Regions from separate parts of the Actinoplanes derwentensis genome, predicted to be linked through region 3. Evidence: riboswitches for the same ligand, from Rfam matches in the RefSeq annotation. Region 3 holds a riboswitch; each other region holds the start of a gene.
What was found. A riboswitch is a leader RNA that binds a small molecule or an ion and turns the genes downstream of it on or off. The one in region 3 is predicted to bind cyclic di-AMP.

Region 1 (5,687 bases), 5.0 Mb from region 3:
GCGTCCTTGGTCATGTACACCGGGGGCAGGCCGGCGGTCGCCAGGTTGGTGGTCTTCGCGTCGTCGAGCAGAACCCGGCCGGCCTTGTTGCCGGCCTTCAGCTCGTTCGCGGCAGCGCTGCCGGGCCGGGCCACGTCGGTGGGGATCCGGGCCGGGGTGCTGCCGGCCGCGAGGATGACCTCGCCGTACCGGTTGGTGTTGTAGACGTCCGAGACGGTGAACGCGCCGACCGGGGCGACCAGCATGCCCTCGGCGGACTCGCGGGCCTCGTCGCTGAGCGGGAGGGTCAGCGGGACCGGGGCGGGCAGCGGGGCGTCGTTCGCGCAGACCTGCACGTCGGACTTGGCACCGATGGTGATCTGGGTCAGCGCGTTGTACTCGCTGACCGTGCCGGTCACCCGTACCGAGTCACCGATCTTCACCGACGGGTGGTTCGCGGCGGTCGAGGTCAGGTAGACGAAGATGCCGTCGGAGGCGGCGCCCGCGATGACCGGGCGGTCGCCGCCGGTGCCGGCCGTCTGCACATAGACGCCGTTGTAACCACCGGTGCGGTGGTCGGCGGTCACGATGCCCTCGACGGTCACGATCGAACCGGCCAGCGGCGTGGCCGCACCGGCGCCCTGCACCTGGGCGATCGTGTGGGTGACCGCGGTGTCGCAGCCGGTGGAGGGCTCTTCGGGCTCCTCCGGGGTGGTGACCACGGTGTTGAGCGCGCCGAAGCTGCTCGTCGCCGGGCCGGTCCAGACACCGTCGATCTTCTGCAGCGACTGACCGGCAGCAGTGGTCTCCGACTCGGCGACACCGATGTCCACGCTGGTCTGACCGAGGGCCGGACCGTTGGCGGCGGTGACGACGCCTTCGTAGCTGAGGAACTCGGCTACTGTGTTGTCCGGCTTCACCAGCGCGATGCCGTCCGGGGCTCCGTTCTGGATCCCGGCTGCGGCGGCGAAGTTCTGAACGACCACACCGGACGCCGGTACGACACCGGTGAACGTGGTGATCGGCGTGTAGCTGGCTCCGCCGTTGCCGTTGTAGAGGTAGAGCTTCCAGCCACTCAGGTCGTAACCGACCGGGGCCTCGATCTCCACGGCCTCGCCGCTGTCGGTGCCCGTGTTGTCGTAGTGGATCTCGCTGATGAACGGCACATCGGTGGCCGCGGAAACCGGGCCGGTGAAGCTGAGACAAAGCGTGGTCGCCAGGACGGCAGCACCCAGCGCACGAAAACCCGCAGGGGTTTTCGGTACTGGGAGGAAGCGTCCGGCGTCACCCACGCTGCGTATGAAAGAACGCATCGAGGTTGCCCTCCGAAGGAGTGTTGATCCGCCGCAGCGTAGGTATCGCTGATGACGAAAGATTCTCGGAAAGGTAACGGAAGAGCAATCACCGGGCTACCGGTGGCAGGTTTTTCCCGCCGTTCATTGTTCGCGTTTGTACAGTCGCCGGATCTTAGGTGGACGGTTACCTGCCGGAAACCTGCCGCCCGCCGACAGCCGTACCGCACCCATGATCGTGTGCAAAAATGCAGATCCTTCGAAGCTCGGCGGAATGGAACACCGGTGACGAAAACGGTCAAGCGACGTGCACCGCTCTGGGCTCGATTGAGCGCGATCGCCGGCTCCGTACTGATCGTCACGAGTGTTGGTGCTCTCGTCACCGCGCAGACTCTGGTCGCGAAATACACCGCCGCGGTGACCGATGACAGCATCTTCGAACCCCGGGCGGCCAACGCCGCGGTCCCGCGGGACCGGAAAGAGGACGACAGCCCGTCGATCAAGGGCCCGCTGAACCTGCTACTGGTCGGGATCGATCCGCGGGACGACAAGACGCCGCCGCTCTCCGACTCGATCATCCTGGCGCACATCCCGGCCGACATGAGCACGGTCTACCTGTTCTCGCTGCCCCGTGACCTGTACGTCGACATCCCGGCGTTCCCGAAGGCGGACTACCGCGGCGGCTCCGGGAAGATCAACGGCTCGATGTCGATGGGCAGCCATCTCGGCGACGGGAAGTACAGCGCCGCCCAGGGCTTCCAGCTGCTCGCCAAGACGGTCGGCGGGTACACCGGCATCAAGGAGTTCGACGCCGGCGGGATCGTCAACTTCGGCGGCTTCAAGAAGATCGTCGAGGCGATGGAGGGCGTCACCATGACGATCGACCAGGACGTGAAGTCCGAGCACCTGAAACCGGACGGCTCGCCCCGCGACCGGTTGTCCCGCTGCGCCGACAACACCTGCGACCACCCGTACATCGGGGTGCAGAAGATCTATCAGAAGGGCACCTACCACCTGCAGGCGTGGGAGGCCCTGGACTACGTGCGGCAACGCTACGGACTCCCCGAGGGCGACTACGACCGGCAGCGGCACCAGCAGCAGTTCGTCAAGGCGCTGGCCAAGCAGGCGATGAGCAAGGACGTGGTGACCGACCCGGCGAAACTGCTGAAGGTGATGAACGCGGCCGGTGGCTCGCTGACCTTCTCCGGCGGCGGCCACACCGTGCTCGACTGGGCGTTCGCCCTACAGGGCCTCAACGTCGACGACATGATCACGGTGAAGCTGCCGGGTGGCGGAAAGTTCGCCGGCAGCACCTATCTGGGCGAGGAACTGGAGCCTTCGACCAAGGAGTTCTTCCAGGCCGTCCGGGAGGACCGGGTCGGCGGATTCCTGCTCGACCACCCGGAGTACGTGAACCTCCAGAGCTGAGCCCTACTGGTACCCTCAGGTTTCAGTGGCTCCAGGGCTCGTAGCTCAGTGGATAGAGCAACCGCCTCCTAAGCGGTAGGTCGCGCGTTCAAGTCGCGCCGGGCCCACTCACTCCCCGGCCGTTCCGCACTCGCGGAACGGCCGGTGTCGTTCCCGCCGAATCAGGGCCAGGTCAGAGCCGGGTCAGAGCCGGATCCGCTGCCCCACAGCCAGTCGGTTCGGGCTGCGCAGCGTCGCCGTGTTTGCCCGGTAAAGGGCTTTCCAGCCGCCCCGCACGTGGTAACGGGCGGCGATCTTCGCCAGCGTGTCACCCGGGCGTACGACGTAGCTGCCCGAGGAGTGCCGGGTGACCGGAGCCCGGCGCGCGGAACGGGACGCCGGCTTGTAGGCGTTACGCCGCCCGCAGGTCGGCCACGCACCGATCCCCTGGCCGCGCAGCACCCGTTCGGCGATGCGGATCTGCTCGGACTTGGAGGCCCGGTTGGCGGTGCTGGCGTACCGCGCTCCGCCGTAGGCCCGCCAGGTGCCGTGGCTGAACTGAAGCCCGCCGTAGTACCCGTTTCCGGTATTGATGCCCCAGTTGCCGCCGGATTCGCAGCGGGCGATCGCCTCCCAGTTGATGCTGTCCGGAGCGGCGGCGGCCGGCCCGGCCAGCACGGCGCTTCCGGTGACGCAGACGACCGCCAGGCCGATCACGCGCTTCCACTGTTCACTTTTCTGAGCCATGTGCGTTGTCCTCCACGCCTGCGAGGTCAGCTGTCGGGTTCGGGCAGAGGTGCCCGGCCGCTTACCACGGCTTCACCCCGAGGCGCCGTAGCGCCGAGGAACTCTTGGGTCCCCCGCTCCATGCCTTGATTCGTAGATCCGCGACCGGCGGCAGGACTCGGCGTTACCGGCCACGGTGCCCGCTCACGCGGGCCGCTGAGACGCCGCTCTCGACACACATGACCGAGCAGCGGCAATGGAGTTGTTGGTCACAAATTAGCCGCTTTGATCTTCCTTTGTGTGGATAACATGCCGATCTCGGCGCGCCGCGGTGGGTACACAACCCTCCACCGAGGGTGCACAATCGGCAGCCATGAGCGATCGACAGCGCGAGTTCGACGTGATCGTCTACGGTGCCTCGGGTTTCGCCGGCGCGCTGGTCGCGAAGCATCTCGCGACGAAATCACCGCAAGGCACCCGGATCGCGCTCGCCGGACGGTCCGCGGCGAAACTGGAACGACTCGGCCTGGACCTGCCCATCGTGGTCGCTGACGCGGACGACGCCGAGGCCCTGACCACGATGGCCGACCGCACTCGCGTGGTGGTGACGACGGTCGGGCCGTACGCGAAATTCGGCAAGCCACTCGCTCGCGCCTGCGCCGAAACCGGTACCGACTACGTGGACCTGACCGGTGAGGTCCTGTTCGCCCGGGACAGCATCGACGAGAACCATGAGGTCGCCCGGCGCACCGGTGCACGGATCGTGCACTCCTGCGGCTTCGATTCGATCCCGTCCGATATCGGGGTGCACGTCCTGCATGAGCTGGTGCAAGCCGACGGCGCCGGCGAACTGACCGACACCACGCTGGTGGTGACCAGCATGCGCGGCGGTGTCAGCGGCGGCACCATCGACTCGATGCGGCACCAGGTCGACGTGATGAAGAAGGACCGGCGGCTACGGCGGATCGGGGCCAGCCCGTACTCGCTGAGTCCCGACCGGAAGGCCGAACCCGATCTCGGGCGCCAGCCGGACATGCTCACCCTGGCGCCTTCCGAAGTGGACCCGAGTCTGCGCGGGCACCTCGCCCCGTTCGTGATGGCGTCGTACAACACCCGGGTCGTACGCCGGAGCAACGCGCTGCGCGGCTGGGCGTACGGTCGCGGGTTCCGCTACCGCGAGGTGCTGCGAGTCGGCTCCCCGGTGATCGCCCGGGTGACCAAGGCCGCGATGAGCGCCCTGGTGATCGGATTCGCGGTGCCGCCGATCCGATTCGTGCTGGACCGGGTCCTGCCCGCGCCGGGTACCGGGCCGAGCGAGAGCAACCGGACCAACGGCCACTTCACCATGGACATCTTCGGTGTCACCACGACGGGGGCGCGCTATCGCGCGAGGGTCAAGGCCCAGGGCGACCCGGGGTACGCCGCGACCGCGGTCATGCTCGGTGAGTCCGCCCTGGCGCTGGCCCTGGACCGGGATCGGCTGCCGAAGTCCGAGGGTGGTGTGCTCACTCCGGCGACCGGCATCGGCGACGCCCTGGTCGACCGGCTGCGCACGGCCGGCCTGGAGATCACCGCCCGGAAGGCATAACCTGCGGAGCCCCCAGAGCGGTATCAGTGATCTGACGCGTTTCGCGCCGATCCCCACTAGCACTAAGAGTGCATATTCCGGCACGATTCATGAGTGACCGTCAGCCCGCTCCCCTACCCGCTGCGGTTGGCGGGGGCTGGCGTCGTCCTGCGGGAGTGGTGCTGGGAGGACCTCGACGACCTGGTCGCACTGCTGGACGAGCCGGACATCGCCCGCTGGACACTGCGGCCGTCGCCGTTCGACGTGGAGGCCGGGCTGGCCTATCTGCGGCGGGCCTTGCAGGGCCGGGTCAATGGCAGCCGGATCCAGCTCGCGATCACCGCCGACGGTGGTAGGCCGCTCGGCGAGGTGCTGCTCTTCGCGGTGCGTTCCGACGCGCACGAGGCCGAACTGGGTTATCTGGTCGGCCTGCCGTTCCGCCGCCGGGGTCTAGCGTCGGCCGCGCTCTCCCTGCTCACCACGTTCTCGGTCGACACGTTGCGGCTGCGCCGGCTGCTGCTGCGGATCGACCGGGGTAACACGGCGAGCACGTCGGTGGCCCGGCACTGTGGTTACCGGCCGGCCGCCGATCCGGTGATCCAGCAGGCCGGCCCGGACGGTCCGGTGTACCTGGACACGTGGGAGTTCGTCGAGGGCCGGCCCGGTCCGCACGACGATCGCCGGAAAAATGTCGCATCCCGCCGGTACGGTCGGCG
Region 2 (5,687 bases), 4.3 Mb from region 3:
CTGCCTGGGGTGCGAGGGGAGGGCCCGCGCCGGACCGTCCGCCTGGGCAACGAAGAAAGCGCCCCGCGCCGGACGGGACGGGCGGGGCGCGATCAGAAGCGGGTCAGGCGGTGGCGGGGGCCAGGGCCGCGTCGCGGCGGGCGGTGTGGCGCCAGCGCAGGATGATCGCGGTGGAGAGGATGAAGCTGAAGATCGCCGGGACCAGGGTGATCATGCTCATCTCGCCGGGGGCGACCACCGCGGCGCCGATCACGGCGTAGGTGACCGTGGACGGGATGGCGGCGATCGTGGTGCCGAGCAGGTAGCGCTTGCGGCAGACGCTGGTGGTGCCGTAGGCGTAGCCGACCAGGCCGAACGGGGCCAGCGGCAGGAAACGGACCAGCAGGACGGCGGCCAGACCGCGACGGTTCAGCCAGCCGTCCAGGCGGGCCAGGCGGCTGCCGGCGCGGGCCTGCAGCGCGCCACGGCCGGCCCAGCGGCCCGCGTAGTAGGTGGCGATCGCGGCGATCACCGCGGCGGCGAGAGCGGCGGCCATCCCGGACGTGGCGCCCAGCAGAGCGCCGCAGGTCATCGTGATCAGGGTGCGCGGGACCAGCGCCGACAGCAGCAGGCTGCCCAGCACCGCCACCGCGACCACGGCACCCGGGCCCAGACCGACCACCGCGTCGCCGATCTCCCGCAACGGGAGGACCGCGGCGCCGGCGGCCAGTGCGCCGACGCTCAGGCCGAGCAGGGTGAAGCGGATCGCGCGCCGCTTCCACCCGCCGGCCTTGGCCTGCTCGTCAACGTTCAGGGTGTCGGTCATCCAGGCCTACCGCCTCAACTGTCGTCGATTCAGGACAATGTCATGCCGGGATCGCTGCCGCGAACCTCTCGCCGCGGAGCCGCTCGCTCCAGGTGTCGTCAAGAGGCGCAAGCCTATCCGCGCCCGTCGACCACTTCAGTAGCAGATCGGCGATAGCTGGGTTGCGAGCCAGTGCGGGACCGTGCGAGTACGTCCCGAGGATCTTGCCGGCCCAGGCGCCCTCGGTCTGGCCGTCGTTGCCGATGCCGGCGGTGACCCGGGCGAGCGGAGCGGCGTGTTCGCCCAGGTGAGTCCGCCCGCCGTGGTTCTCGAAACCGGTCAGCGGCGGCAGCCCCAGCCGGGGGTCGATCTCGCCGCGCAGCTCGCCGACCGCCCGTGTCTCGCCCCGGTCGGAGAAGATGTCGAGCAGTCCCAGCCCGGCGCACTTCACCCCCTTGGCGAAGAACGAGTGACCGAGTAGTTGGTAACCCGCACAGATGGACAGCACCGAGGCACCCTGATGGATCGCCTGGTGCAGGCCGCCGTCGGCGAGCAGCCGCTGCGCCGCGAGCGCCTGCGGGCCGTCCTCGCCGCCGCCGATCAGGTAGATGTCGGCCGCGTTCGGCATCCGCTGGTCCGAACGGACCTCGTAGGTCTCCACCGGGATACCCCGGGCGGCGGCCCGCGCGGCCAGGATCAGCAGGTTGCCGCGGTCGCCGTAGGTCGAGAGCAGATCGGGATAGATCCACACGATCCGCAGGGCCTCAGTTGACACGGTCCAACTCCGCTCGGATGTCCTGGAACGCCGTGTAGTTGGCGATCACTTCGAGGCGGCCGGGTGGCACGGACCGCAGCGCCTCGTCGAAAGTCTGTACGTGCCGGAACTGCACCTGGTTCACCTGCAGGCGGACGGCCAGGTCGAACGCCCGGTCACCGGTGATCAGCACCGGCCGGTCGCGCAACGGGGCGAAGTCCACGTCCCAGAGCCACGACGTGTCCAAGCCGTCGGGGTCACGGGCGTTGATCGAGAGCAGGGTCGGCACCTGGTCGGCCATGTCGAAGGCCTCCAGCCAGCTCGCCGGGTTCTTCGCCAGGAGCAGCCGGAGGTTACGGCCGTCCTTGTCGACCTGTGCGTAGCGGCCGGCGATCGACGCGACCTGTTTCAGCGTGCGGACCCCGTCGATCGGCCGCACCCCGAACTCGGCGGCGACCGCCAGCGCGGTGGCCGCGTTACCGATGTTGACCCGGCCGGGCAGCTGGAGTTGCACCAGGTGCCACACGCCGTCCGGGTCGAACACTCCGCCGTCCTCGACCATCCACGACGGGCGCGGCCGGCGCAGCGGGCAGCCGGTGCACCACCAGTCGCCCTGCGCGCGCTCGATCGCGTGGCCGCTCTCCGGACAGACGAACGAGTCGTCCAGCCAGCGCTGGCCGGCGCTGAACCAGGTGGTCTGCGGGCTGCCGCTGGCCGCCCACACCACCAGCGGGTCGTCCGCGTTCGCGATGACCTTGATCTCCGGGTGGGAGGCGAGTTTGATCTTCCACATCTGGGCCATCATCGCCACCTCCTTCGCCCGGTCCAGCTGGTCCCGGGAGAGGTTCAGCAGCGCCACCACCTGCGGCTTGGTCTGGTCGATGACCTGGCCCAGGTAGTGCTCGTCGACCTCGAGGACCGCGAACGGGGTGTGCCCCTCCTTGGCCAGCGCCGAGGTGTGGCCGGTCGGCATGTTGGCGCCGTAACCGTTGGTGGCGACCCGGCCGAGGACACCGACCGCGGCCGCGGTGAACCTGGTCGTGGTGGTCTTCCCGTTGGTCCCGGAGACCAGCGCGACGGCACGACCGGCGGCCAGGTGGGCGAGCAGGTCAGGGTCGATCTTGAGGCCGATCCAGCCGCCGATCACCGAGCCGTCGCCGCGTCCCGCGGCCCTGGAGAGTGCCGCGGCGGTCTTCGACACTGAGGTCGCGACCTTGGCGATGAGAGGCATTCCGTCCGTCACGCCAGCGAGGGTACCGGACTCGACCGTCACGTCGAGTTGCCAGACCGTCAAGATCACGGCCTATTCGATGTTTTCCCCGGTCCGGGCTTTTCGGACGTCCGGCTCGACTTTTTGTGTGTTCTGATTCACCCGTAACCTTAAGCGGAGTGTAGTGAACTGATTACTTTGTGTGGCGGCATTTGTTTCGCGGAGCTACCAAATTGGACATGAGGATTTGTGTCAATTACTCAGAGTGATTGACCTCATGCTGACGATCATGGGCCGAGTCGGGTACCAAGGAATCTGCCGGGGGCACATCGCCGCCGGCCGCACCGGATCGGTTCACGCCGAGCCCTGCCCCGAGCTGGACGGTGCGTCATCGCAAGCAAGCCGAACTCACAAGGCATTCGGGGGCGGGGACGGGGGACCCAATTGCGGTCTCTTCCCGCGTTCCGCTTCATGGCGGATCGCACCCGGGGAGAAACCTTGGGGTGAAGCCGCCAACCAGCGGCCGGGCAAGCCCTTCCGCCCGAACCCGACAGCTAACCTCGCAGGCGTGCCGGAGGGAACTCTCTACCGTGCACGAAAACAGTTCGAGCCGTCGTCGTATGCCCGCATTCGGCCCCGGCACCGTCGCACTGTCCCTGGGTCTCTGCCTTTGTGCCGGCCAGTTGGTCGCAGCCTCGCCAGCAATGGCGGCTTCGACCACCACCGTCACCCCGGTCGCCGCCTCTGCGGCCGCCGTGAAGGTCACCCCCACGCTGGCCTCCACGACCAGCACCCGGAGCCTCAAATGGGGCTCCACCCTCAAGGTCACCGCGAAGGTGATCGACCCCGCCACTGGCAAGATCGCCAAGGGCACGGTCCGTCTTCAGGGCTGGAGCAACGGCGCCTGGCGCAACCTGGACACCGGCACCGTCAAGACCAGCGCGGTCACCCTCACCGCCAAGCCGAAGTCCACCCTCTGGGTCCGGACCATCTTCAGTGGTTCCGGCTACAACCAGAAGGTCACGACCAAGGTCAAGGTCAAGGTCGTTGCCAGTGGCGCCAAGGTTCTCGCCGAGGCGAAGAAACACAAGGGCGCGCTCTACAAGTTCGGGGCGTCCGGGCCGAGCCGTTTCGACTGCTCCGGCTACACGAAGTACGTCTACAAGAAGACCACGGGAAAGAGCCTGCCCCACAAGGCGAACTCCCAGCAGAAGTACGGGAAGTCGGTCTCCAAGAGCAACAAGAAGGTCGGAGACCTGATCGTCTTCCGTAACGGGTCGTACGGCTACCACGCCGGGATCTACGCGGGCAACGGTTACATGTACGACTCGCCGCACTCCGGTGCACGTGTCGGCAAGCACAAGATCTGGAGCAAGAACTACGTGGTCCGGCGTCTGGTCGCCTGATCGCCTCGCATCGGCTGTTGTTCGACGTGACTTGTCGAGCCGCGGTCGTCGGTGAGCGCCATCGCGCCGCGGTAGTAGTGAGTGTCGCGAGCGGTAGTAGTTAGGTGTCGCGCAGCGGCTGCAGTAAGTAAGGAATAGCAACGCCTTCTGTGGGGCGTGGCCCGAGTCTGGGTCACGCCCCACAGGCATGTCCGGAGGCCGTCCGGGCGTGTGGTGAGTCGGGGTGCAGGTGGAGCCGCGGCTATCCACGCGAGGGTGGCTGCGTCCGCGTGTGGTGAGTCGGGGTGCGATTTGAGCCGCGGCTCTCCACACGTGAAGGCATACGCCCGTGTGTGGTGGGTTGGGGTGCGGAGTGGACCCGAACTCGGCACGCGCGCGGGGTGGGTGGAGGGATTGGACGGAGCGAGATGGAGGGTGGGGACAGCGCGATCGCCTGGGGAGAAGGGTGGATCTCGATGGGTGGGGCCTCCACTTCGGTCCAGCGGAGTGCTCCCTTTCCCTCCACCGGGGCGCGAACGGGCCGAAAGACAGGGTGAAACGTGGGGGATTTGCGACCTGGAGCGCTCGATGTCGGAAACTGGACGCAGTTGATCATGGCTTGGCCCTCCACTCCGCCCCACCGCCTGTGAGCTGCGAGTACGTCTGCGAAAGCGGCTCGGGAGTGGTCGCGTTCGGGTTGCAGGTGGAGGGAAGTGGAGTAGAGTGGAGCACAGTGGCAGGGCGGAAGAGCGACGCCGGACCTGCCGGCCCGAGTTGACAGGCGATCCGCTCCCTCCGCGATGGAGCGGCCGCCACGGCAAAGGGGTGGGGGCCAATGTTTCTCGGCACGCACACCCCGCGCCTCGACGAGAAGGGCCGGCTGATCCTCCCGGCGAAGTTCCGTGATGAGCTGGCGGGAGGTGTCGTGATCACGAAGGGGCAGGAGCGCTGTCTTTACGTGTTCCCGATGCCGGAGTTCCAGCGCATCGCCGGTCAGCTGCGTGAGGCTCCGGTCACCAACAAGGCCGCCCGGGCTTACAGCCGGGTGTTCTTCGCGAGTGCGCACGACGAGGTTCCCGACAAGCAGGGCCGGGTGACGATTCCAGCCCATTTGCGGGAGTATGCCAGTCTCGGTCGCGACCTAGTCGTGATCGGTGCGAGCACCCGTGTGGAGATCTGGGACAAACAGTCCTGGGACGACTACCTCTCGGCGAGCGAGGAAGACTTCGCCGACATCGAGGAGGGGGTGCTGCCCGGCGGACTGTAGGCGTGGCACTCGGTGGGCTGCTCTCGGCCCGGACGCCACTGCTGCCGTACTGCGAGATCTCCAGCCGCTCCCGCTCCTGGCGCCTCTTCCCCGGCGCCAGGCGCGTGTTCGGGGCCGGTCAGCCGGCTCGGGACGAAGAGCGGATGGGGATCTGGCGGTACGGATGGGCGACCGGGCCGGACAGCAATATGGAACAAACGAGTGAAACGCGAGCAGTTACGGCGATGGGGGTCGACATGGGGGAGCCGCGGGGCACACACGTGCCAGTGCTGCTCGAGCGCTGTCTG
Region 3 (5,687 bases):
CAAGCCGCCGCACCAGTGTCTCCGGTAGTTCCGGGTTGCCCGCCAGGCCCTGGAGCGCCGCGGTGATCAGCATGGCCGCCCGGCCGGCGAAGGCGAGACCGGCAACCCTGCGGCGGGCTCGGCCGACCACCAGCCGGGATTGGTCTCCTGCCAGGTCAGCTCGCCGGTGAAACCCCAGGTCCGGCATAGGTGGTCGAGCGTGTCCCGCTGGGCGACCCCGGCGGGCGCGTCGGGTGCCGTGCCGGGCAGACCGCCGCAGATCGTTGCGCCGTTCGCCGCGCCCACCGAGATCCGCCAGCAGGCGGGCGTGCGGTACAGCAGGACCGACGTGATCGGAGATCTCATCTCACCGTTCCGATGCGAGGGGGACATCGCCGTGAGCATTCCGGTCAGCGGCCCGATACGCCAGCGGATTCACTCGTCCCGCCGGTACCGGCCCGTGGAAGCGGCGGACAATCGGCGGATGAAGATCGAGCCGTTCCAGGGGCGGATGCCTGAATCACAGCTTGCCGACCTGCGGGCCAGGATCAAGGGTGCCCGCTGGCCGGAGGCCTCGCCGGTGCCGGGGTGGGGGCAGGGCATTCCGGTGGAGACGGTGCGGGAACTCTGTTCCTACTGGGTGGACGGTTATGACTGGCGGGCGGCGGAGGACCGGCTCGACGCCGCCGGGCAGTTCATGGCCGATGTGGACGGGTTCGGTATCCACCTGCTGCACGCCCGTTCCCGGCGGCCGGATGCCTTTCCGCTGGTTCTCACGCACGGCTGGCCGGGGTCGGTTCTGGAGCTCGTGGGGCTGGCGGGGCCGCTGGCCGAGGCCGGCTTCGACGTGGTGATCCCGTCGCTGCCGGGTTACGGATTCAGTGACAAGCCGGCCGGGCCGGGCTGGGGTGTCGAGCGGATCGCGGACACCTGGGCGCAGCTGATGGCCGGTCTCGGTTACCACCGGTTCGGGGCGGCCGGCAGTGACTGGGGCACGAGCGTCTCCAGCTGTCTCGCCGCACAGCATCCGGGGCGGGTGGCCGGCATCCATCTGGTCCCGCCGCTGGCCGGTCCGGCGCCCGGCGAAGCCCTGACCGATACCGAACAGGCCGCGAGGGATGAGGCGCACCGGCGGGAGCGGGATTCGTCGGCCTATTCGGAGATGCACCGGACGGCGCCGCAGACCATCGGTTACGCGCTGCTCGACTCGCCTGTCGGACTGTGCGCGTGGATGGCCGAGAAACTGTTGTCCTGGGGTGACGGCTTGACCCGTGACCAGGTGCTGGATCAGGTGACACTGTATTGGCTGACCGGCACGGCGGCGTCCTCGGCCCGGCTCTACGCGGAGAGCATCGACCGGGTCGGGGCCTGGATCGACGGCCGGGACGCGACTGCGGTGGACGTACCGGCGGGGGCCTCGGTCTTTCGGGGTGAGGTGCCGCGGCCGTCCCGGCGCTGGGCGGCTCGCCGTTATCCGGACATCCGATTCTGGGCCGAGCACGATCGCGGCGGCCATTTCCCCGCCCTGGAGGTTCCGGAACTGTTGATCGGCGACCTGTGCGCGTTCTTCAGCGAATTGAGGTGAGCGATTCGGCGACATCGTCGCGGTGCCCGGTCCACCAGCGCAGCACCGCGGACGAACTGTGGAACAGGTGGTCGCAGCCGGTGTCACCCTGGTCGTAGTGGCGCCGCAGGAAATAGGTGTCGGTCGCGAGATCCCACCATCGGCGGTGGGCGGCGTCCCGCATCGCCACCGCGGGAACGGCTATCCGGCTGCGATATCCGGCACTGAAAGCGGCGATCCGGTCCAGGTCCAAACCCGCGGACGAGACAAAGACGATTGCGGCGGTACGAATGACCTCACGCCCGTAAGGTCGCACGCCGAGCCGGTCCCAGTCGAGGATGCCGCTGACTTCCGAGCCGGTGAAGAGCAGGTTGAGTGGGGTCAGGTCGCCATGGGTCCAGCCGATCGGGTCCTCGGCTCCCGGATCGGGCCGCAGGTGGGCGATCGACGGCAGCAGCCGGAGCCGCCAGTCGATCTCGGCGCGGGCGAAATCGTCGAAGCCGGTGTCACCGGTCGCCGCGGCGAGCCGTTCGAGCTGGGCGATCGTCTCCGCAACCGTGGGCGGTGGCGGCAGCGTGGACGGCCCGGCGGGCAGCGCCGCCCGCAGCACCGAGTGCGTGTGCCCGATGACCCTCCCGAGTTCGTGACACGCGGGCAGGCTCAGCGCGGTGCCGGGTGTGTGCGTGCCGGGCAGCCAGGGTGCGATCGTGTACCAGTGGCCGTCCAGTTCGGTGAGACCGAACGGTACCGCGACCGGGATGCCGTGCGCCGCCAGCGTGGGCAGGGCCCGTTGCTGGCGGCGGACCGTGGCCGGGGTGGCGTCACGCAGGCGCTTGACGGCGTAGTCGGCGGACCTGGTCGTCCAGCGCCAGTTCTGGTTCATCAATCCGAGGGTGATCGGCACGCTGGCGAGAACGGGAGCGACGCCGAATCGGGCCGACAGCGTGCCGATCACGTCCGGGGTCAGAGTTTGATGCGCTGTCCGGGGAGGATCTGGCTGGGGCTGTCGAGAATGCTCTTGTTCAATGCGTAGAGCGTACGCCAGCCGCCCTTGATCTTCTTCTTGGTGGCGATCGAGGCGAGGGTGTCGCCGGAGCGGATCACGTAGGTCTTGCCGCTGGGTTTCGCGGCGGCCGGCTTCTTCGCCGTCACCTTCTTGTAGACGCCGGACTTCTTGCCGCACGTCGGCCAGGGGCTGAGGCCGCGCTTGGCGTGGATCTTGTTGGCGACGGCGATCTGTTCGCCCTTGGTGGCCTTGTCTGCGGTCGAGGCGTACTTGCCGCCGCCGTTGGACTTCCAGGTGCTGCGGCTGAACTGCAGGCCGCCGTAGTACCCGTTGCCGGTGTTGATGTGCCAGCGGCCGCCGGACTCGCACTTGGCGACCACGTCCCAGTTGACCTGCCGGGCCGCACTCGCCGGAGCCGCACCGCTCAGGACGATGCCGGCTCCGGTGATTCCCGCCGTGACCATGGTCAGGGCAAGGCGCACTCGTCTACTACCGATCCGAGACATGGGTGATCCTCCACGCCTACGAGGTGAGCTGTCGGGTTCGGGACGATCCATCCCGGCCGTGTCACACACACGGCTTCACCCCGAGGCGCAAGAACGATGCGCCGTAGAGATTGGGTCCCCCGCTCCTGCCGTCCGTTTCGTTTCTGTGAGCGGCGGCAGGATTCGGCGGTCCGCTCACAGTGCCCGCAACGCGGGACTGGCGACGACGGTAACCACGTCGATGGGCCGAGAGCCAAGAAAACGAGGGGGAATAGTGACGTTCTTAACAGTATTTGCCCGATTTGATCTTCTTGGCGGGTTGATATTCCGGTTATTCCTCTTTGGAGAGGTACGGACTACTAATGCACGCTTCCGACCAGCTCACGACTGTCCATCGGGGCCGGGCGCCGACGCCACAGCCAGGTGATCACCGCGGCGAAACCGAGCAGCACCGGAAGATCGGCCGCGGCCATCTGCCACGGCATGTCCGCCGCCGTCTCGTCGATCGTCAGCTGCCCGAAAGCCCCCGCGACAATGCTGCTGAGCAGGTTGTTCATCACGTGCAGAGCGATCGCCGCCTCCAAACCGCCGGTGCGGACCGTCACCCAGCCGGCGATCACTCCGAAAACGGCCAGGTCGAAGAAGCCGAACGGCGTACCCCACCCGTGCAGTGCGGCGAAGACCAGAGCCTGAAAGACGATCGGCACCCACGGACCGCGGAACCACGTGCCGACGGCCTGCAGCAGCCAGCCCCGGCACAGGTACTCCTCGGCCGCCGCCTGGAACGGCACCACCAGGAACAACACGGCCGTCGATGTCAGGAACGGCGCCCAGCCCACCAAGGGGACGTCGAGTCCGGACTCCTCACCGGTCAGCACAGCGAGGGCCGTACCCCCGGTCATGAAGACGATGATGGCGACCGCCGCGACCGGCAGGCAGATCATCAGCCACCGCCATCTGATCCGCCCGTCGACAGAGGAGAGGGTGCCGGCCGGCCGGGCCTGGGTCAGGCGGGCCGCGAGCAGGACCACCGGCAGCAGCACGGCGAGCGACACGAACCCGAGCGCGAGTTCCGCGAGCGGACCGAAAGTGGGCATCCCGTCCGCGCCGTCCGGTTGCCCGGTCAGCTCGGCGGCACCCGCGTAGACGAAAAAGGTGACCAGGAACGCCACCACACCGGTGGCGAGGATGAAGAACGTGCCGAGGAGGGGCCGCCACCAGCGGTGGGTGGGGGTCAGTGCAAGGCGGTGGTACGGGGTTCCGGTCGTCGACATGTACTGAAGTCTCGTCAATATCGACGACCGGCGGATCTGGCCACGGCCGGATCCTCGTCCCTACCCAGAGATATAGAGCAGTGCAGCGGGCAGAATGCGAGCATGGAACCACCCGAGATGATCAACGCCGGCACTCTGGTCCTGAAACGCTGGGAGCCGGAGTGGGCCGACGAGCTCACCGCCGCCGTCCGCGAGTCGCTGCCCGAGCTGAAACCGTTCCTGCCGTGGGCCACCGACGACTACGAGCTGTCGGGCTCCCGCGCCTACCTCGCCAGTGCCGACCAGAGCTGGGAGAAGGGCACCGACTTCCAGTACGCGATCTTCACCGCGGTCGGCGACCTGATCGGCAGCATCGGCCTGCACACCCGGATGGGCCCGGACGTGATGGAGATCGGCTACTGGCTGCGCTCCCCGTTCGCCGGGCAGGGCCACATGACCACGGCAGTGCAGGCGCTGACCCGGGTCGCCGTCACGCTGCCCGGCATCACCCGCGTGGCGATCAAGCACGACGCCCGCAACACCGGCTCGGCCCGCGTCGCGGAGAAGGCCGGTTTCACCGAGACCTCCCGCCGGGTCACCGACTCCGGCGACACCGAGATCACCCGGGAGCGCCCGGCAGCCTAGAGCGCATCCCTCTCGGCGTTCGCGTCACTTCCGGAGGCGATTCGGGCCGGGTCTGCGACGGTGACGACAGACCCGGCCGGGTACGTCTACCGGACGATCACGACCCCACGAGCCGGGAGTGTGGCGGGCGCGTCCGGGACGCCGGACAGGTCGACCGGCTCGTCGGTGCGGTTGATCAGGAACCGGGCCGGGCCACGCACCGCCAGCTCCACCTTTCCGCGCAACTCGGCGGGCAGTTCACTGGTAGCGCCGGCCGGGAGCAGCAGGTCGTCGAGGATCGCGGCCAGACCGTGCGGGCCCAGCCGGGTGGAGACGTAGGCCGCCGACCCCTCCCCCACCTCACGCCGGGTGACGGCCGGTCCCCCGTCCCGGTAGCCGGCGAGCACCTTGACGGCCGGGTCGGTAACCTCGACCCGCTCTGACCACAGGGTGCCGGACGTGCCGTTGGTGAGCGGTACCGAGACACCGTCGAGCAGGGGTGCGAACTCCTCGACCCGGATGCCGAGCAGGTCACGCAGCGCGCCCGGATAGGCGCCGGGCCAGGCGTGATCGAACTCGTCGACGATGCCGGAGAAATAGGTGGTCACCAGGTGACCGCCTGCGGACACGTACTCCGCAAGGCGCTCTTGAAGTGCGGCCGGAACCACGTGCAGGATCGGGGCCACGACCAGGCGATAGCCGCTCAGATCGGCGGCGGCCGGGACGACGTCGGCACGGATGCCCCGGTCCAGCAGGGCGGTGTACCAGTCCAGGGC
Region 4 (5,687 bases), 5.0 Mb from region 3:
CAGCTCACTCATGACCGCTTTGCGAATCGCCACGGTGATGTCGCCTCGGAGCACCGCCGCTCCGGCTGGTGCGCGCTTGATTGTCGCCACATGGCCACTATAGCGCTACGACGTAACGGTTGCGTTCCGCCGTTCGGTCGGCTACCTTTCAGTTCACGTCGATACGAACCCGTTCCATCGACGTCGGCGGGAGCCTGGCATGCTGCACTCTGTGACCGCGCATCAGGCCTCGGATTCCGCCGTCCCCAGCGGGCCGACTAGATCGGAGCACGACCCCATGCCAGAGACGGCGGTCGCCCCGGCCGACACCGGGCTCTCCCTCAAGGAGATGGCCCGGCAGAACGGCCTGAGTGCCTCCGGTCGGCTCCCCAGCCTTCCGGAGTACACCCGGCAGCTTGTGGCCTACCGGCACTTCATCCAGGCGCACGCGAGCGCGAAGATGACGTCCGCACTGGGCAACACCAAGCTCGGCGCGGTGTGGCAGGTCCTCACCCCGGTCATCAACGCAGCGGTCTACTTCGTGATCTTCGGGCTGGTGCTCAACACGCACCGCTCGATGGAGAACTTCATCGCGTACCTCTGCATCGGTGTCTTCGTCTTCCAGTTCACCCAGTCGGTGGTGCAGACCGGGACGAACGCGATCACCGGCAACCTGGGCATGATCCGCGCGCTGCACTTCCCGCGGGCCAGCCTGCCGCTCTCCGCGGCGGTGGTGGAGATCCGCAACTTCCTGGTCGCGATGGTGGTCCTGATGGCCATCGTCCTGGCGACCGGCGAGCCGATCACCCTCCAGTGGCTGCTGCTGGTCCCCCTGGTCCTGCTCCAGTCGTTCTTCAACGTCGGGCTGGGCATGTTCATGGCCCGCTACGGCTCCAAGGTCCGCGACGTCAAGCAGCTGATCCCGTTCATCATGCGGTTCTGGCTTTACGGGTCGGCCGTGCTCTACCCGGTCACCATGTTCGAGAACGTACTGAAGGGCTGGCAACTCCAGATCGTCGAGGCGAACCCGCTGCTCATCTTCATCGAGCTGGCCCGCCACGCACTGCTGGAGAACGTCGTGCTCGCCAATCCCCCCGCCGTGCTGTGGATCCAGGCCACCGTCTGGAGCCTGGTCGTCGGCATCGGTGGTTACGTCTACTTCTGGCGCGGAGAGAAGGGCTACGGCCGTGGCTGACAGCGAACGCACCCCCACCGTCATCGCGGACAACGCCCACATCATCTATCGGGTCCAGCAGGGCGGCGCCCCCAACTCCAGCCCACTGGCCAGCCTCAAGCGGATGGTGACCGGCTCCAAGGCCGGCAACATCCGCGAGGTGCACGCGGTCAAGGGTGTCAGCTTCGTCGCCTACAAGGGCGAGGCGATCGGCCTGATCGGCACCAACGGCTCCGGCAAGTCGACCCTGCTGCGCGCGGTGGCCGGCCTGCTGCCGGTCTCCAAGGGCGCGATCTACGCGGCCGGCCAGCCGTCGCTGCTGGGCGTCAACGCGGCCCTGATGAACGAACTGCCCGGGGATCGCAACGTCGAGCTGGGCTGTCTCGCGATGGGCATGTCCCCGGCCGAGGTGGCGACCAAGAAGCAGGAGATCATCGACTTCTCCGGCATCAACGACAAGGGCGACTTCTCCTCGCTGCCGATGCGGACCTACTCCTCCGGCATGTCGGCCCGGCTGCGGTTCTCCATCGCCGCCGCGAAGCAGCACGACGTGCTGCTGATCGACGAGGCGCTGGCCACCGGTGACGCCAAGTTCCGCAAGCGCAGCGAGCAGCGGGTCCGTGAGCTGCGCGGCCAGGCCGGCACGGTCTTCCTGGTCAGCCACAGCGAGCAGTCGATCCGGGACACCTGCGAGCGGTGCATCTGGCTGGAGGCCGGCACGATCCGCGCCGACGGCCCGACGACCGAGGTGATGAAAGAGTACGAGGCCTTCACCCGCAGGTAGAAGGCCTCGCGACTCCGGTTCGTCAGTTGACTGACAGGTGCACGTGGTTGGTGTGGTCGCTGGACGGGTCGCCACCCGCGCCGCTGTACGACTTCCAGCCACTGCTCGGCAGCCAGATCCGGCGGTACCAGATCACGTAGAGCACGTCGAGGCTGTCGGCGTTGTGGATGAAGTAGTTCGCCAGGTTGTTGCCGTAGGTCTTGTCCGATCCCGTGGCGTCTCCGCCGAAGGTGCCCTTCTCGGCGGAGAAGTCGCAGGCCCGGCCCTTGGGATGCTCACCGCTGTTCTGGGTGCGCCAGCACTTGGTGAACCGGGTGAACCCGGCGGCCTTCGCCTGGTTCAGCGCGTGCAGGGTGCGCGGGGTGAGACAGCCGCCGGTGCCGGTCGGGTCGGTCTCGCTACAGCCCGAACCGGAGCCGCTGGGGGCCGGGGCCGCGTCGGCACTGTCGCCGGTGCTGGTGGCCGAGCTGGCGGCGCCCTGATTGGCGGCCTTGAGTGCTGCCTCGGCGTTCGTCTTCTGCTTCGCCATCACGGTGACCTGCTTGGTCTGGTCCTTGATGGTGAGGTCGAGGGCGACCTTGGCCTTCTGCTGGGTGTCCAGGGTGGACTTGATGTCCTCGATGGCCCGGTTCTGGTCGGTCGCGACGAGCGCCAGGGTCTCGGCCCGGCCCAGGAATCCCTCGGCCGAGTCGGAGCTGAGCAGGGTGGCCATCGTGCCGGCGCGACCGGCGGTGTACGCCTGGGTCGCGAGCATGTCGAGGGTGTCCTGCTTCGGGCCGACCTCGGAGTCCAGTCGCTTGATCTCGGCGACCAGTTTGACCTGCTGGTCCTTGGAGGTCTTGAGCTGCTTCTTGGCCTTCACATAGCCGCTGGAGGCCTTCTCGAGCTGTTCGATGAGGGTCCCCGAACCACCCTCGCCGTCATCTCCGGAGTCACCCGGGGCGGCGAGCAGCGGAGGGGCCGCAGAGGCCGCCGTAGGGGCGACGACCAATCCGCACGCGGCGACGAACAGCGCCAGCAACGCCGCCAACCGCCGCGCAGTGTTCTGCTGCACAGGCATTTCCTTCCGTCGGCCGCCGACCGAGTTAGCTGACGGGTTCGGGACGAAGGAAATCCCTACCGCTGGGTGCGGATTCACCCCGAGGGAAAATGGATCCCCGGCTCGTCATTGATGACGATTAGGCGGCGGCTCCCGTGCGGGAACCGCACCGACCATACCCACTCGATCCAAGTATCGACAGTTCTCGTACGCGACGCATTTGGCCTGACACAAACGGTGACAGCAATTACGGATAGTCATTGGACGGTAACTGCATTGGCCCTTACCGGGGCCTGATCCACAGCGATATCTCGGGTAAACTGGCCGCCGGTCCTGCCAGGACGGCACCGCCCCCGAGTTGCCGGCAGGCCACCGCCCAATCGTCGCGAGACGAACCGGGGAACCAGGTCACTGGGGTGTATCCGCAGTTGCGGTAGGGATTGCTTCCGTCCCGAACCCGTCAGCTAACTCGGTCGGCGGAGTCACGGAAGGAACTGTTGATGACAGCACGTCCCCGCCGGTGGCTGATACTGGCCCTGGCACCGCTGGTAACCGCCGCGATGCTCCTGGCACCGGCCTCACCAGCGTCCGCCGCACCCGGTGACGAGACCGAGAACCCGGCACCGGCTTCGGAGACGAAGTCCGACGGGCTCATGTCGACTCTGATGGAGTCGACGAACCGGCGATTCGTCTCCGCGAAGGCAGCGGTCGCTGCCTCCACCAAGAACCAGAAGAAGCTGAACGTCGACATCAAGGCCGCCGAGGCCCGCCGGGACGTGCTGATTCCCGAGGTCAACTCGATCGCCCGGCAGCAGTACCTGACCGGGAACCTGAGCACCCTCACCTTCCTGCTCGACAGCAGCTCCTCAGACGACTTCCTGAGCAAGGCGGTCTCACTCGAGGAGATCAACACGCTGCACGACCGGAAGCTCAACGAGCTCAACGAGGTGATCGACGAGGTCACCACCAAGAAGGCGGCCCTCGACGCCGAGCTCAAGAACGAACAGCAGCAGCTCTCGGTCCTGAAGAAGCAGAAGGAATCCGCCGAGAAGCAGCTCGACCTGGTCGGCGCCAGCACCGGCATCAACCAGACCGTCAACCAGGGTCTGGTGGACTCGAAGTCGGCCGAGGCGAAAGCCGCCCCGCGCAACTCCAGCGGCGGGTTCTCGGCCGAGGGTTGCACCGAGGACGACCCGACCACTGGTGGCTGCATCACCAAGCGCACCCTGAACATGTACAAGGAAACGAAGAAGGCCGGCTTCAATCTGTTCGTCGGCTGTCACCGCACTGGTGGGCCCTTCGAACATCCCAAGGGCCGAGCCTGTGACTGGTCGTTGCAGAAGAGCGGATTCTCCTCGGCGAGTCTCAGCGACACCAAGAAGATGAAGTACGGCAACAACCTCACGGCCTTCCTGGTACGGAATGCCGACGAGCTCGGGATCTACTACGTGATCTGGTACAAGCAGATCTGGTTCCCGGCTTCGGGCTGGAAGTCGTATCACGGTGTCAGTGATCACACCGACCACGTGCACGTCTCGATGCTCTAACAGCACGTAGAAAAGCGCCCCCGCCCTGAGTCAGGGCGGGGGCGCTTTTCTATGACCTCAGTGCACCGAGCGCCGGACCGGAGCCCGGCCGTGCGGCTGGACCGGCGCCGGACCGGCCGGCACCGCGGCGGGGATCGGCACGGTCACCGGACGGACCTGGGTGACCTCGATCTCCTTGCCGTGGTGCAGCAGCGTCAGCCGGGCCTGGCCGCCACCGTTGCGCAGCGAGTACGTGACCTCGTCGGCGGTCACGATCACCCGCAGGCGCAGTCCCCGCCAGAGCAGCGAGAACTCCAGGTTGTTGATCCGGCTGGGCAGGCGCGGCGCGAAGCTGAGCTGCCCGTTGAAGTCACGCATGCCGCCGAGCCCGGCGACCAGCGACATCCAGGTGCCGGCCAGCGACGCCACGTGCACGCCGTCCCGTGCGTTCTGGTGCAGGTCGTGCAGGTCCATCAGGGCGGCCTCGCCCAGATAGTCGTGCGCCAGCTCCAGGTGCCCGGTCTCGGCCGCCATCACGGCCTGGACACAGGCGGAGAGCGACGAGTCCCGGACGGTCCGCGCGTCGTAGTAGGCGAAGTTGCGCGCCTTCTCCTCCGGCGTGAACGCGTCGCCCCGGATGTACATCGCCATCACCAGGTCGGCCTGCTTGATGACCTGCTTGCGGTACAGGTCGAAGTACGGGTAGTTCAGCAGCAGCGGGTACCCCTCCGGCGGGGTGTTCTCGAAGTCCCACTCCTGCAGCCGGGTGAAGCCCTCACTCTGCTGGTGAACACCGAGTTCCTTGTCGTACGGCAGGTGCACGGCGGCCGCCGCGTCCCGCCACGACGCCGTCTCCTCGTCGTCCACACCCAGGTTGCGAGCCAGGTCCGGATGCCGCTTGCAGGATTCGACGGCGGTCATCAGGTTCTGCTGCGCCAGCAGGTTGGTGTAGATGTTGTCGTTGACGATGGCGGTGTACTCGTCCGGCCCGGTGACACCGTCGATGTGGAACCGCCCGTGCCGGTCGTGGTGCCCCAGCGAACGCCACAGCCGCGCGGTCTCCACCAGCAGCTCCAGGCCGACCTCACGCTCGAAGTCGTAGTCGCCGGTGGCCTGCACGTACCGGCGGACCGCGTCGGCGATGTCGGCGCCGATGTGGAAGCCCGCCGTGCCGGCCGGCCAGTA

Region 1: linked by a shared signal. The riboswitch ahead of BLU81_RS30810 (LysM peptidoglycan-binding domain-containing protein) and the one ahead of BLU81_RS06155 (LysM peptidoglycan-binding domain-containing protein) in region 3 are both predicted to bind cyclic di-AMP.
Region 2: linked by a shared signal. The riboswitch ahead of BLU81_RS25000 (C40 family peptidase) and the one ahead of BLU81_RS06155 (LysM peptidoglycan-binding domain-containing protein) in region 3 are both predicted to bind cyclic di-AMP.
Region 4: linked by a shared signal. The riboswitch ahead of BLU81_RS31190 (coiled-coil domain-containing protein) and the one ahead of BLU81_RS06155 (LysM peptidoglycan-binding domain-containing protein) in region 3 are both predicted to bind cyclic di-AMP.

The regions. Positions count from the first base shown of each region.
Region 1 is NZ_LT629758.1:7,001,237-7,006,923, forward strand. Features, by position in the region: gene BLU81_RS30795 (ExeM/NucH family extracellular endonuclease) at 1-1,145, opposite strand, end outside; gene BLU81_RS30800 (LCP family protein) at 1,557-2,699, shown strand; tRNA gene BLU81_RS30805 (tRNA-Arg) at 2,734-2,806, shown strand; gene BLU81_RS30810 (LysM peptidoglycan-binding domain-containing protein) at 2,883-3,425, opposite strand; cyclic di-AMP (ydaO/yuaA leader) riboswitch at 3,431-3,571, opposite strand; gene BLU81_RS30815 (saccharopine dehydrogenase family protein) at 3,778-4,992, shown strand; gene BLU81_RS30820 (GNAT family N-acetyltransferase) at 5,086-5,687, shown strand, end outside.
Region 2 is NZ_LT629758.1:5,679,624-5,685,310, reverse strand. Features, by position in the region: gene BLU81_RS25015 (TVP38/TMEM64 family protein) at 104-805, opposite strand; gene BLU81_RS25010 (type 1 glutamine amidotransferase) at 846-1,559, opposite strand; gene BLU81_RS25005 (MurT ligase domain-containing protein) at 1,549-2,769, opposite strand; cyclic di-AMP (ydaO/yuaA leader) riboswitch at 3,139-3,332, shown strand; gene BLU81_RS25000 (C40 family peptidase) at 3,453-4,154, shown strand; gene mraZ (division/cell wall cluster transcriptional repressor MraZ) at 4,969-5,400, shown strand; gene rsmH (16S rRNA (cytosine(1402)-N(4))-methyltransferase RsmH) at 5,544-5,687, shown strand, end outside.
Region 3 is NZ_LT629758.1:1,385,932-1,391,618, reverse strand. Features, by position in the region: gene BLU81_RS06170 (HEAT repeat domain-containing protein) at 1-73, opposite strand, end outside; gene BLU81_RS47645 (hypothetical protein) at 67-345, opposite strand; gene BLU81_RS06165 (epoxide hydrolase family protein) at 464-1,564, shown strand; gene BLU81_RS06160 (phosphotransferase) at 1,548-2,498, opposite strand; gene BLU81_RS06155 (LysM peptidoglycan-binding domain-containing protein) at 2,507-3,055, opposite strand; cyclic di-AMP (ydaO/yuaA leader) riboswitch at 3,054-3,233, opposite strand; gene BLU81_RS06150 (CPBP family intramembrane glutamic endopeptidase) at 3,394-4,308, opposite strand; gene BLU81_RS06145 (GNAT family N-acetyltransferase) at 4,411-4,932, shown strand; gene BLU81_RS06140 (beta-galactosidase) at 5,019-5,687, opposite strand, start outside.
Region 4 is NZ_LT629758.1:7,089,913-7,095,599, forward strand. Features, by position in the region: gene BLU81_RS31175 (TetR/AcrR family transcriptional regulator) at 1-90, opposite strand, end outside; gene BLU81_RS31180 (ABC transporter permease) at 278-1,174, shown strand; gene BLU81_RS31185 (ABC transporter ATP-binding protein) at 1,167-1,937, shown strand; gene BLU81_RS31190 (coiled-coil domain-containing protein) at 1,960-2,997, opposite strand; cyclic di-AMP (ydaO/yuaA leader) riboswitch at 2,996-3,132, opposite strand; cyclic di-AMP (ydaO/yuaA leader) riboswitch at 3,340-3,472, shown strand; gene BLU81_RS31195 (coiled-coil domain-containing protein) at 3,477-4,523, shown strand; gene BLU81_RS31200 (glycoside hydrolase family 65 protein) at 4,581-5,687, opposite strand, start outside.